Regions from separate parts of the Pseudomonas sp. A genome, predicted to be linked through region 4. Evidence: riboswitches for the same ligand, from Rfam matches in the RefSeq annotation. Region 4 holds a riboswitch; each other region holds the start of a gene.
What was found. A riboswitch is a leader RNA that binds a small molecule or an ion and turns the genes downstream of it on or off. The one in region 4 is predicted to bind cobalamin.

Region 1: it holds a riboswitch for cobalamin, as region 4 does, so the genes downstream of both, cobW (cobalamin biosynthesis protein CobW) here and AC0MAZ_RS18085 (TonB-dependent receptor plug domain-containing protein) in region 4, are expected to answer to the same signal.
Region 2: it holds a riboswitch for cobalamin, as region 4 does, so the genes downstream of both, AC0MAZ_RS14195 (ABC transporter substrate-binding protein) here and AC0MAZ_RS18085 (TonB-dependent receptor plug domain-containing protein) in region 4, are expected to answer to the same signal.
Region 3: it holds a riboswitch for cobalamin, as region 4 does, so the genes downstream of both, cobO (cob(I)yrinic acid a,c-diamide adenosyltransferase) here and AC0MAZ_RS18085 (TonB-dependent receptor plug domain-containing protein) in region 4, are expected to answer to the same signal.

Annotation. Positions count from the first base shown of each region.
Region 1 is NZ_CM149873.1:3,787,816-3,790,885, reverse strand. Features, by position in the region: gene AC0MAZ_RS16975 (CbtA family protein) at 1-499, opposite strand, end outside; gene AC0MAZ_RS16970 (CbtB domain-containing protein) at 510-695, opposite strand; cobalamin riboswitch at 796-1,018, opposite strand; cobalamin riboswitch at 1,078-1,277, shown strand; gene cobW (cobalamin biosynthesis protein CobW) at 1,378-2,445, shown strand; gene cobN (cobaltochelatase subunit CobN) at 2,449-3,070, shown strand, end outside.
Region 2 is NZ_CM149873.1:3,138,296-3,141,365, forward strand. Features, by position in the region: gene AC0MAZ_RS14190 (FecCD family ABC transporter permease) at 1-532, opposite strand, end outside; gene AC0MAZ_RS14195 (ABC transporter substrate-binding protein) at 529-1,542, opposite strand; cobalamin riboswitch at 1,657-1,854, opposite strand; gene AC0MAZ_RS14200 (acetyltransferase domain-containing protein) at 1,882-3,051, opposite strand.
Region 3 is NZ_CM149873.1:2,283,116-2,286,185, reverse strand. Features, by position in the region: gene bluB (5,6-dimethylbenzimidazole synthase) at 1-152, opposite strand, end outside; gene AC0MAZ_RS10330 (cobyrinate a,c-diamide synthase) at 149-1,444, opposite strand; gene cobO (cob(I)yrinic acid a,c-diamide adenosyltransferase) at 1,441-2,052, opposite strand; cobalamin riboswitch at 2,166-2,384, opposite strand; gene AC0MAZ_RS10320 (hypothetical protein) at 2,539-3,070, shown strand, end outside.
Region 4 is NZ_CM149873.1:4,054,582-4,057,651, reverse strand. Features, by position in the region: gene AC0MAZ_RS18095 (TonB-dependent receptor) at 1-576, opposite strand, end outside; gene AC0MAZ_RS18090 (DUF2946 family protein) at 647-1,036, opposite strand; cobalamin riboswitch at 1,179-1,382, shown strand; gene AC0MAZ_RS18085 (TonB-dependent receptor plug domain-containing protein) at 1,472-3,070, shown strand, end outside.

The DNA.
Region 1 (3,070 bases), 270 kb from region 4:
ACCAGTGCCGGGCGAACACCAGCAGCGCCAGGCCGGCGGCGGTGGCTGCGGCGGTGCCGATCCACCAGGTCTGGCGCTGGCCAAGGTCGGCGGCGGCGGTGCCGGGCAGTTCCGGTGGCAGGCCCAGGGTCGGTGCCAGGCAGAACACGGCGAAGCCGGCCAGGCCCCACAGTGCGCCGGTGGCCACGCGGTTCGGTTCGCGCAGGCTGTAGAGGGCGACCAGGATCAGGGCAAAACCGACGGCGACCACCAGGTTGCCGCCAGTAGTGGACAGCACGCGCTGCCAGCCGTCCTCCGGCGCCCAGGCCTCGGCACTGTGTTCATGCTCATGGGGCGCTGCGGCGTCGCCGTGCTCATGCTGTTCGGCGACCGGGGCAGTGGATTCGTAGGTTTCCGCCTGGAGAATCAGTGGGGCGACCCAGAAGCTTTGCAGCAGGGTCAGCAACAGGGCCGCGAGCAGGCCGCTGAAACCCGCGGTACGGGCGATGCGCGTAATCATGCGGATTTACTCAGTGGCAAGGGAAGGCGGCACTGTGGCGGGTGTCGTGGGCGGCATTGTGCACCGCCTCGATGTGCGAGAAACCGGCGAAGTACACCAGGCACAGCCCCAGCAGGCTGGCGCCGACCGCGACGATCAGTCGCTGGCTGAGGCTGACGGGGGTGGCGATACTGTGTTTGGCGCTGGTGATGGGCATGACGCGTTCCTCTGCTGCTTTTGTTGTGGCAACGGGCATGCGCGACGACCCCGGGCACGGCTGGCCCGAGTGATACGACGACGCCCGCCCACCGCGGGGTGTACTGTGAGCTCGTCAGGCCGGTCTCCGGGCTCGCGAGGTGGAGCAAGGCTCCTTCCATGGCGTCACCTTCCCATGCCTTGAGGCTGGCACAGTGGTCCGGACGCTTCTCTCGCTTACCGTTGCGGGGGCAGCACCGGCCTTGTCGGCTCCTGGAATGGAGACGCGACGCACCGGTTTCCCGTTTCACCCCCGTGGGGGCACCTGAACGCAATGCGCTAGCAAATCACGGGGCCGGGCCCGCGTCAATCGCCGCGGCGGTTGACCGCCAGGCAGGCACTGCGTAGCCTTGCCGCTGCGAGGTTCTCGGGCGTTGGCCCGAGCTAAGACGGGAACGCGGTACAAGCCGCGGCTGCCCCCGCAACTGTAAGCACTGAAGGGTTCGGCACAGCCACTGCGCAGGCGCGCGGGAAGGCGCCGGCCCACCGGCCAGCGAGCCGCAGCGGTGCAAGCCAGGAGACCTGCCTCGTGACGTTTTCGACTTTCAACCGGGCGGGGTGATCCGGTGGCGAACGCGCCAGGCCGGCATGGCCGTGGCTGTCGTCCTGCATGCCCGCGCCATTGCTGCCAAGGGCATCGCGACATGAAAACACTGGCCAAGCTTCCCGTCACCATCGTCACCGGCTTCCTCGGCTCAGGCAAGACCACCTTGCTGCGCCATATGCTCGACAACGCCCAGGGCCGCCGCATCGCGGTGATCGTCAACGAATTCGGCGAGCTGGGCATCGACGGCGAGATCCTCAAGCAGTGCAGCATCGGTTGCACAGAGGAAGAGGCCAATGGCCGCGTCTACGAACTGGCCAACGGTTGCCTGTGCTGCACCGTGCAGGAAGAATTCTTCCCGGTGATGCGCGAGTTGGTGGCCCGGCGCGGCGACCTCGACCACATCCTTATCGAAACCAGCGGCCTGGCCTTGCCCAAACCGCTGGTACAGGCCTTCCAGTGGCCGGAAATCCGCAACGCTTGCACCGTCGACGCGGTGATCACCGTGGTCGACAGCCCGGCCGTGGCCGCCGGCACCTTCGCTGCCTACCCGGACCAGGTCGACGCCCAGCGCAAGCTCGACCCGAACCTCGACCATGAGTCGCCGCTCCATGAATTGTTCGCCGACCAGCTGGCCAGCGCCGATCTGGTGGTGCTGAACAAAGCCGACCTGATCGACGCCGAGGGCCTGGCCAAGGTCCGTGCCGAGGTGGCCGAGGAACTGCCGCCGGCGGTCAAGGTGATCGAGGCCAGCAGCGGCCGCCTGCCGCTGGAAGTGTTGCTGGGCGTGGGCGCCGAGTCCGAGGCGCATATCGACGGTCGCCGTACCCATCACGACTCGCATCACGACGGCGATGACCATGACGACCATGACCACGACGCCTTCGACTCGATCTCCATCGACCTGCCCGAGGCCGACGAGAGCCTGCTGCTCGATGCCCTGACCCAGCTGGTCACCGAGTTCGGCATCCTGCGCGCCAAGGGCTTCGCCGCCATCCCCGGCAAGCCGATGCGCCAGCTGATCCAGGGTGTGGGCACCCGCTTCGACAAGCATTTCGACCGTGCCTGGCGCAGCGACGAGCCCCGGATCACCCGCCTGGTGCTGATCGGCCAGGATCTCGACGCGGCGCAGCTGGAAGCGCGCCTGCGCCAGGCCCTGGGCGCCTGATCCATGCACCTGCTGCGGACCCAGCCCGGCGGCTTCGTGCCGGACGACAGCATCGCCGATCTCGGCCAGACCCCCGCCGACCTGGTGATCCTCTGCAGCGGCGATTCACACCTGGCGCTGCTCGCCGAAACCGCCGAGCAGTTGCCGGCGGATTTCCCCAGCGTGCGCCTGGCCAACCCGATGCAGGTGCAGAACCACGCCTCGGTCGACTTGTATATCGACCAGGTGCTGCGCCATGCCAAGGTGATCCTGATATCACTGCATGGCGGTGTCGGTTACTGGCGCTATGGTGTCGAGCAACTGGTCGAACTGGCGGGGCGAGGGGTACAGCTGATCCTGGTGCCCGGCGACGACCGCCCCGACCCTGAGCTCACCGACCTGGGCACGGTTCGCGGCGAACAGGCCGAACGCCTCTGGCACTTCCTGCGCCAGGGCGGCAAGGCCAACGCGGTGAACCTGTTCAACTGCCTGGCCAGCCAGTGGCTGGGGCGCGATTACCCGTGGGACGAGCCACAGCCCTTGCCGCGCACGGCGGTCTATCATCCAGCCAAGGGCACGGCTTGTCCCGAGGACTGGTACGCCGAGTGGAACCCCGAGCATCCGGTGGCGCCGTTGCTGTTCTACC
Region 2 (3,070 bases), 920 kb from region 4:
CGGTTGCCGACTTGGTGATCAGAAAGGCCGTCAGCGCGTTGAATAGCTGCGAGCCGGCGATGCCGGCGAGGATCACCTGCGCATTGTCGTGGCGACTGCCGCTGGCCCGCGACAGCACCAGCACCAGGGCGAACGCGGCCAGCGCGCCAATGAAGGCGCCGGCCGACAGCGACAGCACCGCGCCACCGAGGCCGAACAGGCCCACCGCCACGGCGCCGGTCGAGGCGCCCGCCGACAGGCCCAGCAGGTACGGCTCGGCCAGCGGGTTGCGCAGCAGCGCCTGGAGGATCACCCCGCAGGTCGCCAGCCCCGCGCCGCAGGCGGCGGCCACCAGGGTGCGCGGCAGGCGGTAGTTCCAGACGATGCCGGCGTCGATCGGATCGAGCGCATGACCGGCCTGCCACAGCTGGTTGGCCAGCACCTGCCAGACCACCTCGGCGCTGATCCGTGTCTCGCCGATGGCGATCCCGGCGAGCATGGCCAGGCACAGGGCGAGCAGCGCGAAGGCGCTGATGGGCAGCAAGCGGCTCATGGTTGTGGCGCTTTACCGCTGGCAAAGGCGCTGGACAGCACCTCCAGGCCACGGAACAGGCGGATGCCGGCCTGCATGGCGTCGGCGTCGAGGACGATGATCCGGCCTTGCCTGACCGCGTCCATGTTGCGGGTCACCGGGTCGCTGCGCAGGAACTCGAGTTTTTTCCGGTAGTCGTCGGCGGGGTAGCGGCGGCGGTCCATGCGGGCGACGATCAGCCAGGTGGGGTTGGCCCTGGCCAGGGTTTCCCAGCCCACCGCCGGCCATTCTTCGCTGGATTCGACCACGTTGCGCACGCCGAGGGTCTGCAGCATGAAGTCGGCCACGCCCTGGCGACCGGCGACGTAAGGATCGACCTTGAGGTCGGCGCAGGAGAACCAGAACAGCGCGCTGGTGTGGCTCAGGTCCTGGCCGGCCAGGCGTTGTCGGGCCTGGTCCAGCTGGCCCTTGAGCTCGGCATTGAGGCGTTCGCCGCGATCCTGCACGTCGAAGATCTCGGCCAGTTGGCTGACGCTTTTGTAGATGGTGTCGATCCTGAACGGCTGCAGGCGGGTACCGTCGGCGCCCACCAGGTTGTCCTTGCCTTCGCAGTCCGAGGGCAGCAGGTAGGTGGGAATGCCCAGCTCCGCGAACTGTTCGCGGGTGCCGACCGCGCCCTGGGCGCCGACCATCCATTCGAACTGCGCCGTCACCAACTGCGGGCGCTTGCCGACCACCGCCTCGAAGCCCGGTTCGTTGTCGGCCAGGCGCTCGACCTTGTCGTTCTGCGCCTTGAACTCGGGCAGCACGTTGTTGAACCACAGCGAGGTGCCCGCCAGGCGCTCGCCCAGGCCCAGGGCATAGAGCAGCTCGGTGCCGGCCTGGCCGATGGTCACCGCGCGCTGCGGGGCCTGGGCGAAGGTCTGCGTCTGGCCGCAGTTGTCGACGGTCAGCGGGTAGCGGGTGGCGTCGGCGTGGGCCAGGCCCGCCAGTGACAGGCCGGCGAGCAGGGTGGCGAGGCGGTGCGGCATGGTGGGGCGATCTCCTGTCGGGTGGTGCACGGAATGGCCCACGGACAGGCATCGCCAGGCGTCGTGCGCTGAGCACGCGGCCAGGGGCGGATGACCATCCCGGACACCCCGCCGGTTGGTGAATGCGTGCCGGCAGGTCTCCTGACTGGTGCGTCCTGGCCGGCGCCGGCCTTCCCGGGTCGGCAGACCCAGTGGCATCGATGGCGCAGGCTCGGCACCTACAGTTGCGGGGGCAGTTCCCTTTGGCCCGCACTCGGCGCGCCCGGGATTCCCTTTTGATTCCGTGTGGAAACCGGCGGGCGGCATGGTAGACCATCGGGCCATCGGCTGAAAACGCTTTTACAGGTACTTGAGCCAGGCGATGTCGCGCCGCCGCGCCTTGAGCCGGGCGAAGCCGCGCACCGGCAGGTACAGGGCGATCGCCAGCAGTACCGCGACCAGCCACACCGCGCCGATGCCGTCGAAGCCGAAATGGCTGCCCTGGTTCAGGCCGAACAGCGCCACGCAGGCTACATACAGCAGCTTGAGCACATACAGGTGCAGCAGGTAGAAGAACATCGGCGCTGCGCCGAACACCGCCAGCGGGCCGATCCAGCGGGCCTCGCCGGCACGCTCGAACGCGCGTAGCAGCAACAGGCCGACGCCCAGGGTAATGGCCAGGAACAGCAGTGACGGCGGGTACTTGGTGATGTTGAAGAAGCTCATCAGCGTTTGGCCGACGCTGGCGTAGAAGGTCCACGGCGCCTCGCCATAGCCGTTGAAAATACGCAATACGACGAAGCCGAGCAGCAGCATCACACCGCCGAGCAGCAGGCGGTGTTGGCGCTCGCCGGCATCGCTGGTGCGGCTGAACCAGGGGCCGAGCCCGTAGCCGAGGGCGATCACGCCGATCCACGGCAGCACCGGGTAGGAAGTGCGCAGGCGCAGGCTGTCGGACAGCTCCAGCCAGCTGCGCTCGTGCAGGATCGCCCAGGGTACATGCAGCGCCGAGTGCGGCGCGAAATGCAGGCCATCGAGCAGGTTGTGGCCGGCGACGATCAGCGCGCCCAGGGCGAGCAGCAGCGGGCGTGGCAGCCACACCAGCAGAGACAGGGCGATCATGCTCAGGCCGATGGCCCAGATCACCTGCAGGTAGATCACGCCCGGCGGCAACTGGAAGGTCCAGGCGAAGTTGACCAGGGTGAGCTCCAGCAACACCAGGAACAGGCCGCGCTTGAACAGGAATGCCGCTACATCGCCCCGGTCCTGGTGCTTTTCACCGTAGAGCCAGGCCGACAACCCGGTGAGCAGCACGAACATCGGCGCGCACAGGTGCGCCAGGGTGCGGCTGACGAACAGGCTGGGGTCGGTGGCGTCGATCGCGTCGATGGTCATCGGGTCGCTGACCTGGCGGTGCAGGAAGAAGGTTTCGCGCACGTGGTCCAGCAGCATGAACAGGATCACCAGGCCGCGCAGGGCGTCGATGCTGTGCAGGCGTTGGCTGGGGAGGGCGGTCGGGAGGCTGGTCATCGAGGCGGGTCGCAGGCAG
Region 3 (3,070 bases), 1.8 Mb from region 4:
CCCACGCTGGGTGCCTGATGGGCGGCGGCGAGCAGGCGCCCGAGCAACTCGGGGGCCACCTCGCCCCCGGCGAAATGGCGCATGTCGCGGCGTTCGCCAATGGCCCGGTAGATGGCCTGGCGTTCGGCTTCACTGTAGGCGTGTCGGCTCATGGTCGCAGCAGCGCCGCCGCCGCATCGGGGTTGGAGGGGAAATAGAAGTGCACGTAGGAGGCGGTCAGGCGCCCCAGGCGATAGACCGCCTCGTTGCCCCGCCCACCGTTGGGGCTCAGGCCACGGGCGATCGGCGCCAGCTCGGTGCTGGTCAGCGAATGGTGGTAGGTGTGGCCACGCAGGGTGCCTTCAGGCAGTTCGACCGCCTGCAGGGCCAGGGCCGCCAGGCGCTTCTGCATGGTTGCCTCGCCCGGCAGCAGGCCCAGCAGCGCGGCGCGCTCGCCCGCCACGTCGGTCAGTGCGTCGAGCAGGTAGAGCATGCCACCGCACTCGGCCAGCAGCGGCTTGCCGGCGGCATGATGGGCGCGGATCGCCTCCAGCATCGGCGCGTTGGCGGCCAGGGCCTGGTGATGCAGCTCAGGGTAGCCGCCGGGCAGGTAGAGGCTGTCCACCACGGGAAGCTCGCGATCATGCACCGGCGAGAAGAACTCCAGCTGCGCACCGAGGCCGCGCAGCAGGTCGAGGTTGGCACCGTAGGTGAACGCAAAGGCTTCGTCGCGGGCCACGCCGATGCGCACCCCGGTCAGCGACGAGGTCACGCTCACCGGCTCAGGCCCGGCAAAACTGACCGGTGGCGGCAACGCGGCATCGCAGCTGGCACCGAGCGCTTCGGCGGCAGCGTCCAGTCGAGCATCCAGATCGTTCAACTCGCTGGCCTGGACCAGGCCGAGGTGGCGGCTGGGCAGCTCGATGCCGCGCTCGCGGGACAACCCGCCGTACCAGCGCAGGCCTTCGGTCAGGCTGCCTTCGAGCAGTTGCGCATGGCGCAGGCTGCCGACCCGGTTGGCCAGCACCCCGGCGAACGGCAGGTCGGGCTGGTAGCGCGCCAGGCCCAGGGCCAGGGCGCCGAAGGTCTGGGCCATGGCCGTGCCGTCGATCACCGCCAGCACCGGCACGCCGAAGTGGCGTGCCAGGTCGGCGCTTGACGGGGTACCGTCGAACAGGCCCATCACGCCTTCGATCAGGATCAGGTCGGCCTCGCCCGCCGCTTCCCACAACAGGCGACGACTTTCCTCGGCGCCAATCATCCACAGGTCGAGCTGGTAGACCGGCGCGCCGCTGGCGCGCTCCAGGATCATCGGATCGAGAAAGTCAGGCCCGCACTTGAACACCCGCACCTTACGCCCGAGGTTGCGGTGCAGGCGAGCCAGGGCGGCGGTGACCGTGGTCTTGCCTTGGCCCGAGGCCGGGGCCGCGATCAGCACGGCGGGACACTGGCGCGACTCACTCACAGTTCGACGCCCTTCTGCGCGCGGATACCGGCCTGGAAGGCGTGCTTGAGCATGCCCATCTCGGTGACGGTGTCGGCCAGTTCGATCATTTCCGGCTTGGCGGCGCGACCGGTGACGATCACATGCTGCATCGGTGGACGGGCCTGGATATCCGAAAGCACCTGATCGAGGTCCAGGTAGCCATGTTTGAGGGCGATATTCAGCTCATCGAGCACGACGAACTGGATCGACGAGTCCTGCAGCAACTGCCGCGACACCGCCCAGGCTGCCTCGGCGGCGGCAATGTCACGCTGGCGGTCCTGGGTTTCCCAGGTAAAGCCCTCGCCCATCACGTGGTAGCGCACCTGCTCGGGGAAACGACGGAAGAACAGCTCCTCGCCGGTACTGTTGCGGCCCTTGATGAACTGCACCACGCCGCATTGCATGCCGTGGCCCAGGGCGCGGGCGAGCATGCCGAAGGCCGAGCTGCTCTTGCCCTTGCCATTGCCGGTCAGCACCAGCAGCAGGCCGCATTCGTTGGGGGAATTGGCGATGCGCTCGTCGATGATCGCCTTCTTGCGCTGCATGCGCGCCAGGTGACGTTCGTCGCGTTCGATGGATTCGCTCATCAGGGGTCTCCGCAGGCTGTCGCGGCGGCGGCGACAGATAAAAGGCAGGCAGACGAGGAGCGCGCAGGGGGCATGGCAACGGCCACATCGCACCGCGCATCACCCTCCGTGATGCCGTTTGGCAGTGACAGGCCGGTCTCCGGGCTCATGAGCGGGCGCAGGCCCTGGCCACGCGCCTTCCCGGACTTGGAAATCCAGTGGCCTTGCGTAACCGTCGACTCATCTACCGTTGCGGGGGCAGCGCCGGGCTCGCGCCTGCTGGCGCCCACCGGCTTCCCAGTTTCACCCTGCCGAACCGCGGCTCGCAGGGCACCTGAAACACGCCGCGAAGGTTAGAGGGTTGAATCGGGAGCGTCAATCGAACGAGGGCCGATCTGGCCTGGATCAATGGCCGATCCGCCAGCTTGTGCCACACTCAAAGCAGTGATATCACATAGCCACCATTTTATCGGCTGACCTCGATCACAATGACAAGGAGAGCGCAGCATGCAAGGCCTGATCATCAACAACCCGCGCCTGGAGTTCCTGCGCCCGGCCCTGGAACGCTGGGTCGACTGCATCGACCGCTTCAACCAGCTGCAGGGCGACAACGAGGCACCCTACTGGCACGGCACCGCCGCCAACGTCGGCCTGCTCGCCGCGGCCGCCTGGCAGGGTGAGCTGGTGGCGTTGGAACGGCACATGAGCAAGAAGCAGCGCGACGAGGGCGAGCGCGATGGGCGCTGCGACCTGTCGATCAGCAGCGCCGAGGAGTCGCTGTACCTGCACGCCGGCCAGCGCTGGCCACGCATCGCCCGCCTCGACCTGACAGCAGCCCTGCAGGAAACCGCCGCCCTGGCCAAGCCGATCGCCTATGGCAGCCAGCTCAAGGCCGGGGCGCTGTTCGTCACCCCGTGGAAGGCCGGCCAGCATGCCAGCCCCGAGGAATTGCAGGACCTGGTGGACGACCTGCAAAAGCACACGGCCTGCGCGATAGCCTGGTACTTCCCGTATGCCTACCGCAAGCTGCATAACGAAC
Region 4 (3,070 bases):
GCCGACCGAGGTCTCCATCGTGTCGTAGCGGCCATAGCTGACGCGGCCTTCGAAGATGTCTTCGTCGCGGTTGGCCAGCTTGGTGATCATGTTCAGGCTGCCACCGACGGCGCCGCTGCCGTTGAGGAACGACGAGGGGCCGCCGAGCAGTTCGACACGGTCGTAGATCCACGCCCCGACCGGTCGCCCGGCAGCGCCGTACTGCAGGTTGATGCCATTGAACAGCTGGCTGACCTGGGCACCGTTGAAGCCGCGGTACGACACGTAGCCGCCCCAGCCGGGCGGTGCCGAAGCGTTGACCCCGGGCAGGGCGTTGGCGGCGTCCTGGAAGTTGCGCGCGCCGATGCGTTCCATGGTCTTGCGGTCGGCGACGCTGACCGAGGCGGGGTTTTCGCGGGCGCTGAGGTTCAGCCGCGAGCCACTTTCGATAGGGCGGTCAAGGTCGAGGCCGGTGGCCTCCTTGGGTTGGTCGGCGGTGGCCGTGACGTTGCTGGCGGGCAGGGTCAGGGTGTCATCCTGCGCCCAGGCGCAGGTTGCGCTGCCAACGAGCAGCGCCAAAGTGGTCATGCGAAACATGCAAGGCTTCCTGGCTGAAATCGGTTAGCGCACGCCCGCTGCCGATCAGGCAGCGCAGGGCGTGGCGATGTCAGAACGCGAGAAGCGAAGCAGGAGAGGCGCGCGGATTGACCAGTGGCCAGCGCTGCTTGGGCAGGGGTGGCGCGGGTTGCCTGGGTAAGGGTTTGCTCGACTCCCCGGCGAGCAAGGCCAGCAGGCCGAAGAACACGGCCAGCAGGGTGGCGCTGAACAGGCTGGCGATCACGCAGTCGCCGCCGGCGGGCAGCACCGGGTCGCTGATGTCCTGGTCGCCCTTGAACACGCCGCTGCTGTCGGCCGCGCACCAGGCGGCGTCATCCAGGCCGGCCAGGCGCAAGCCCGCCATCTGGCCATGGCCCATGGCGCACAGCAACGAGCCGAACAGGATGCTGAAATACAGCACCCAGGCGACTTGCGATCGTGTGTGGCGGGCCAGCTTCATCGGCAAAGCTCGAAGGGAATGAGAATAGGTTCGGCGTGCGGATTCTACAGCGTTTGAAACATCTGCCTAGAGTGCTCGGCCGATAAAAAACATTCGAATCGATTCACCTGGCTGGCTTGACGCCTCTCGGCCCCAGGTGTTCAGATGCCGACCGATTTCAGGTGTCCCATGCCGCCGCGCATGGGGTGAAACGGGAAACCGGTACGCGCTTCGCGCCAGTCCGGTGCTGCCCCCGCAACGGTATGCAAGTGATGCCTTCGACAGACCACTGTGGCCAGTGCGCCATGGGAAGGTGAAGGTGTCTTGTCTTGCGAGCCCGGAGACCGGCCTGGAATGTGGTAGGCAAACTCCTGCGGTGGGCGGGCATGGGCCGGTATTGGCTGTGCGCGATCCCTGCTCCTGCGTGCTTCTGCGAAAGTCACTTTCGAGAAGAGCATGATTGCTGTGATTCACTCCCGACGTTTCTCCCCCAAGGCCCGGACCCTGCTTCTGGGCTGCCTGGCCAGCCCCCTGGCACTGGCCGAAAACACCCCTCTGATCCTCGACCAGCAGATCGTCGCCGCGCCCTCGGTGGAGTCGACCACGGTCGCCGCCATGGCCCAGTACGGCAGCAAGGTCGAGATCGTCAGCCGCGAGCAGATCGAGCGCGCCGGCCCCGGCGCCGACATCACCCGGGTGATGCAGATGTTCATCCCCGGCTTCTACGTCGCGCCGAAGAACGGCCCGTTCGACTACGGCACCTACTCGCTGCTGGGCGGGCGCAACGACGACACCTTGATCCTGCTCGACGGCGTGCGCCTGAACAACCGCCTGTACGGTGGCCTGTACCTGGACACCCTGCCGGCCAACGCGGTGGAGCGCATCGAGGTGCTCAAGGGCGGCCAGAGCCTGTTGTTCGGCACCCAGGCGGTGGCGGGGGTGATCAATATCGTCACCCGCAGCCCGCAGCGCCGCGAGGCTTCGGGGGAGGTCAACCTGGGCCTGGACAGCTTCGCCGGCAACAGCAAGGACGCCCGCGTCGAGCGGATCTTCAGCAATGGTTTCGGCGACCTGGGGCTGCTGGCCTATGTCAGTCACAACGTCTCCGACGGCTACCAACCGTTTCGCAACCGTGACTACAGCGGCAACGTCAGCGACAAGAAACGCGGCTACGAGGTGAGCACTTTCGGCGGCAAGGCAATCCAGGCCTTCGGCGACGCTGCGCGGCTGGAGCTGTTCTACCAGTACACCGACGCCAACCTCGATTTCGCCCGGCCGGTGAACAACTACAAAACCACCAATGACCGCGTGCAGCAGATCGCCACCGCCACCTTCGAGCAGCGCCTCAACGAGCGCCTGAGCTACTTCGTCAAGGGCCATGTCAACGACTGGGACACCCGCTACACCCGCATCAACAACCGCGCCGACGGCAGCCGCAACGTGGTCAACCACAACGACTACTGGGGCTTCACCGACTGGGGTGTGCAGGCCGAGGGCAAGGCCGAGCTCGACGGCGGCCATGTGCTGGTGTTCGGTTCCGACAACCAGTGGTTCAAGGGCCAGGACGACGTGCTGTTGATCGACGACAACGAGGCCCAGGCCAATGCGCTGTATGCCCAATTGAGGCCCAGGATCGAGGCCCTGCCGAACTGGCACCCGAGCCTCGGCGTGCGCCACGAAGCCATGAGCGGCGGCGACAGCGCCACCGTCGGCATGCTCACCTCGCTGTACGACCTGAACGACAACTGGCAGCTGCGCGGCCAGTACGGCAGCGCCTACAAGCTGCCCAACGCCGAGCAGCTGTTCGTCAACGAGCCTGGCGACGAGATCGGCAACCGCGACCTCAAGCCCGAGAAGAGCCGCAATGCCGAGCTTGGCCTGGACTACCACGGCCTGCTGCTGGCGCGTGAGTTCAGCGCCAGCGTCACCGTGTTCCGGCGCAAGATCACTGACCTGATCACCCTGGACGGCAGCCAGTGGGTGAACGGCCAGGGCCAGGTGCAGATGCGTGGTTTCGAGGCCGATGCACGTATCCAGCTCGACGACCAATGGAGC